DNA from 2 places in the Enterococcus mundtii genome. Region 2 is predicted to be linked to the other one. Evidence: predicted binding sites of a transcription regulator. Region 2 holds the regulator's gene; the other holds the start of a gene.

Region 1 (2,210 bases), 730 kb from region 2:
TTTACGCAAAGAACGCGAAGAAAAACGGCGAGCTACAACAAAAACTGTGACAGAAACTGAATGGCAAGAACTTGCAAAGAAAATCAAAAAGCAATCAGTCGCCTCTTTGATACAAGAATATGAACAAGCAGACTATGTATTTACTTCAGAACAACAGCTTGCATTAAAAAAGTTTCAAGAATTGGAATCAGTGATACAAACGATGGATGAAGACATTAGAATGTTGCTCAAGGATTTGATTTAGTTGACGCGAACCGCTGAGAGAATCTTGATATGACGATACCTAGAAATAAGCGAGAAAAGTCCCATCCTATTCTGGGTGACTTTCTCGCTTTAGTAAGATGTTTGAAAAACAAACCGATTTCTAGTACAAGTTTATTTATTGTTTTCCATTAAGAAACATGATGCGAAAAATATTCTGCTTCCATGCGTTGCATGCGCGCTCTTTCTTTTTTGTTGTACCAAGGAGAGACAGTAAAGGCTAATAAGTCATTGATCAAGTAAACTGAGCTATTGATAAACATCGCTAAACTAGCAGAGCCATGGGTATAGGAAACATACCATAAGACCATTTGTGCAAGACCAGAAGCAAGCCACCAATAATACTGATTGTTGTAGCGAAGGAAGCTAATGATCCCGGCAGAAAGACTGATCGAAAAAGCAATGGCATCGATCCAAGGACGAGGGTCGTCTGTATACGTACCAATCAAATAACCTGAAATCAAGTAAACGAAAACAGTCCCGGTTAATGCAATCAACCAACTTTTTCCACTAAATTCTCGAATTTTAGAAGCCATATTATGATTCCATTCTTTACTTAATAAAACTGGGATATCCAATGTGACCATATAAGCAATTTGTTCGCCGATACTTAAATAGTTTTTGGCAGAAAAGCCAACGACGATAAAACAAATAGCAGACAGAATTCCTAGAATACCGTTGACTGATTTAGCGGCATTGATTGATAAAATGCACAACACCCCTAGATTTGTCCCGATAAAGGTAATGATCGACAACCAAGTGATTGGCTGATTCACAAGTGTCATGACTTGGCAACCTAGGCTAAAATAGAATAGATAATAATTTTGTTGAGGCCAACCTTTCAATTGATGAATCAAAAATCTGAAATAATTACTCATAATAAAAAACTCCTTGAAACACAATATATAGTGCTTGTTTATTTTAGAGACACAAATTATTGTATTCCTTTTAAAATTTATTTCTAGTCTTTCATTTTAAAAAAATATATGTTATTATTCGATTTGATTGTTTTCTGAGAAATATTAATTTTCCAAACGATGAAAAGTAGGAGGCCATTTGATGTGGTCTCTCTTTTTTTGTGCAGCGGGAGAAAAATCTTTGCTATGTCTAAAACTATTGATAAGATAAAGGAAACAATAAGATTGGAAGTGTGAGAATGAATTTAACAACCGTTCACCATGTTGCGATCATTGTGTCGGATTATCAAAAGTCACGTGCATTTTATGTTGATTTGCTAGGTTTTGAAGTTATTCGTGAAAATTATCGAGAAGACCGTGGCGATTATAAGTTAGATTTAAAACTAGGAGATATGGAGCTTGAGATTTTCGGTATCAAAGATGCACCTAAAAGACCGAGCTATCCAGAAGCTTGTGGTTTGAGGCACTTAGCATTCAAAGTGGAACATATCGAAGAAACAGTCGCGGAACTACAAGGATTGGGGATTGAAACTGAACCAGTCCGTATCGATACCTTTACAGGCGAAAAAATGACTTTCTTTTTTGATCCGGACGGATTGCCGTTGGAGTTACACGAATAAAGGTAACAAATTTGTCACTTTTTCTTCCGTTCATTCGATTTTTTTCTTTCCTATTTCTTGTTATTCTAGAAAAAAACAAGGAGAGAATGGAATGAAAAAAATAATCATTGCAGCATCGATTGCTATCATTGTTAGCTTAGCGGCTTCGTTAGGACTATTGGATGCAAACTTTTCTTTTGATGACATCAGTGATCAAGAATATCAAATCTCATTGCAAAAGGCAGTGTCTATTTTGCGAGATGAGTACCATGAAGAGAAAGTCAGTCGTATCCAGTTCAACCAATTAGACGAAGAACAAAGTAATAAAAAGATGTATGAATATATTTTTTATACGCCCAATCGAGTGATCACAGTGAATCCAATCTCAGGAAAGACGATGGTTGTTGATGAAAGCCGCAACGAACCAGGGCAA
Region 2 (2,210 bases):
TGATACACAAATGGATGCCGTCGCAGTGGTCTATATTCCAGAATCCCAGCAGATCGAACGTTTGATGGTACGCAATCAATTATCAAAAAAAGACGCAGAACAACGGGTGAAAAGTCAATTGTCGATCGAGGAAAAAAAACGACGTGCGGATATCGTGTTCGATAATCGTCAAACCAAGGAAGATTTATCCGCTGAAATCAAAAAATGGTTGTTACTTAATCGCTTTCTTTGAGTAAATCGCAACATTTTGCTATGCTATTTATATAAAGAAAGAGGGGGAGATGATACGATGGGTACATTCAAAAACCAAAAAGACAAAGTAGTAGGTTCTGCGAAAGAAAAGATTGGTGAGATTCTCCACAAAGAAGACTTACAGGAAAAGGGCCAGATCCAAGCAGAAGAAGGTAAAATCCGTGAAGATGAATACCGGGCGAGAATTGCTGAGTTAGAAGACCAACATGTCGAAAAAGAAGCCAAACGCCAAGACTTAACAACAGAACGCAAAGATCCAGAGACAAGTCCTGAAGAAAAACAAGCCCCCCAATTCGATCATCGTTCAACAGAACAAAAAATCGAAGAAGAACGAATGAAACATTATACGGGAATCGAAGATAAACTATAGAGATTACCCAATCATTTAGTAAAACAGAAAATCCAAAAGAAACAGGCTGGTGCTTAACGCCAGTCTGTTTTCGTTCGTTGAGATGAAAACACAACAAATCTTTCAGTTCAAGCGATTTTTTAACTGGGACAGTCGCATTGCTTAATTGTTTCATGTTATACTAAAGTTAGTAATAAGAAAACGTTTATTACGATCCACTTGAATTAGTTCAATAAAAAATCAGTGGGAAAAAATCTAACACAATTAAGCAGTGAAGTTGTAAAAATTATTTTGACCTGAGCAATAAGATATAAATTGAAAAAGTCCTTTTCATATTTTATAATTTTTAAGCTTAGTGTGAAAATCAGCCTTTTTAACACCAATGATTCATAGTAGGTGGAAGAGTTAACTGATGGAACAACTTCATTTGGTACATTCAAATAAGCGATCAAACTACACCAAGAGAGGTGAAAATTACGATGAGATGTCCTAGATGTCAACATAACAACTCAAGAGTGATCGATAGTCGTCAAGCTGACGATGGTCGAGCGATAAGAAGACGCCGGGAGTGCGAAAAATGTTCCTTCCGTTTTACGACCTTTGAACGAATTGAAGCGGCACCTTTATTAGTTATCAAGAAAAATGGTGAACGGGAAGAATTCAATCGTGACAAGATTTTACGTGGATTGATCCGTTCTGCCGAAAAACGTCCAGTAGCGATGGAACAAATGGAACAGATCGTCAATCATGTTGAAAATCGTGTAAGAAGTCTTGGCGAAAATGAGGTTTCAACTAATCTGATCGGCGAATACGTCATGGAAGATTTAGTGAACTTAGATGAAATCGCCTATATTCGTTTTGCGAGTGTTTATCGTCAATTCAAAGATATGTCTGTCTTTTTGAAAGAATTACAAGACATTGTTGATAAAGCCAAAGATTCGGGTAATAGTGAAAATGATGCGTAATTAATAAAGGAGGGAGCATTCCTTGGAAAATGCGTGGAAAGAATTACAACCGAAAAATATTTACCAAGGAAGAAAGAGCAGTCCTTTAAAAGAAGAAGGAAAGTCAGCCTTGTTATCCCTTTACCAACCATTGATCGGGGGAGAAGCGTTGAGTCTTTACTTGACGTTGTACTCGGAGATCTCGTTAGAAACTGGCGTAGGTCCTGAAGGATTACACGCCGATTTATTGAGTAGTCTAAGTTGTGGATTACCACAATTTTATGAGGCGCGAAAAAAACTAGAAGGAATCGGTCTTTTAGAAGTCTATTTCAAAAAAGATGAAAATTTGGGCAATTGTTTTCTTTATGAGTTGTTAGAACCGATGGACGTTCCTGCGTTTTTCAATGATACGTTACTTTCTTTTTTACTTCTAGAAAAAGTTGGTGAACGTCGATTCAACCAATTGACAGAGTTATTTAAGCCAAAAAATCTTTCGCATGAAGGCTATCAAAAAATTACTAAGAAGTTTTTGGAAGTCTATCGGTTCAATGAAACAGTCTATGCAGCAAACCAAGAACAAGTGGAATCGATCCAGCAAAAATTCACACCTGTTGAACCCAAATCATTGATAGCAGATTCAGACTCGTTTGACTGGACGTTTCTGA

Evidence for each region. Region 2 encodes NrdR, which represses ribonucleotide reductase genes. Its sites were predicted from a motif close to ACACNATATATNGTGT; they were not measured.
Region 1: the regulator NrdR is predicted to act here: its motif matches at 1,158-1,173, upstream of pnuC (nicotinamide riboside transporter PnuC).

What each region holds. Positions count from the first base shown of each region.
Region 1 is NZ_CP018061.1:2,265,229-2,267,438, reverse strand. Features, by position in the region: gene EM4838_RS10705 (hypothetical protein) at 1-244, shown strand, start outside; gene pnuC (nicotinamide riboside transporter PnuC) at 393-1,139, opposite strand; gene gloA2 (SMU1112c/YaeR family gloxylase I-like metalloprotein) at 1,418-1,798, shown strand; gene EM4838_RS10690 (hypothetical protein) at 1,890-2,210, shown strand, end outside.
Region 2 is NZ_CP018061.1:1,536,748-1,538,957, reverse strand. Features, by position in the region: gene coaE (dephospho-CoA kinase) at 1-232, shown strand, start outside; gene EM4838_RS07365 (CsbD family protein) at 290-622, shown strand; gene nrdR (transcriptional regulator NrdR) at 1,081-1,566, shown strand; gene EM4838_RS07355 (replication initiation and membrane attachment family protein) at 1,589-2,210, shown strand, end outside.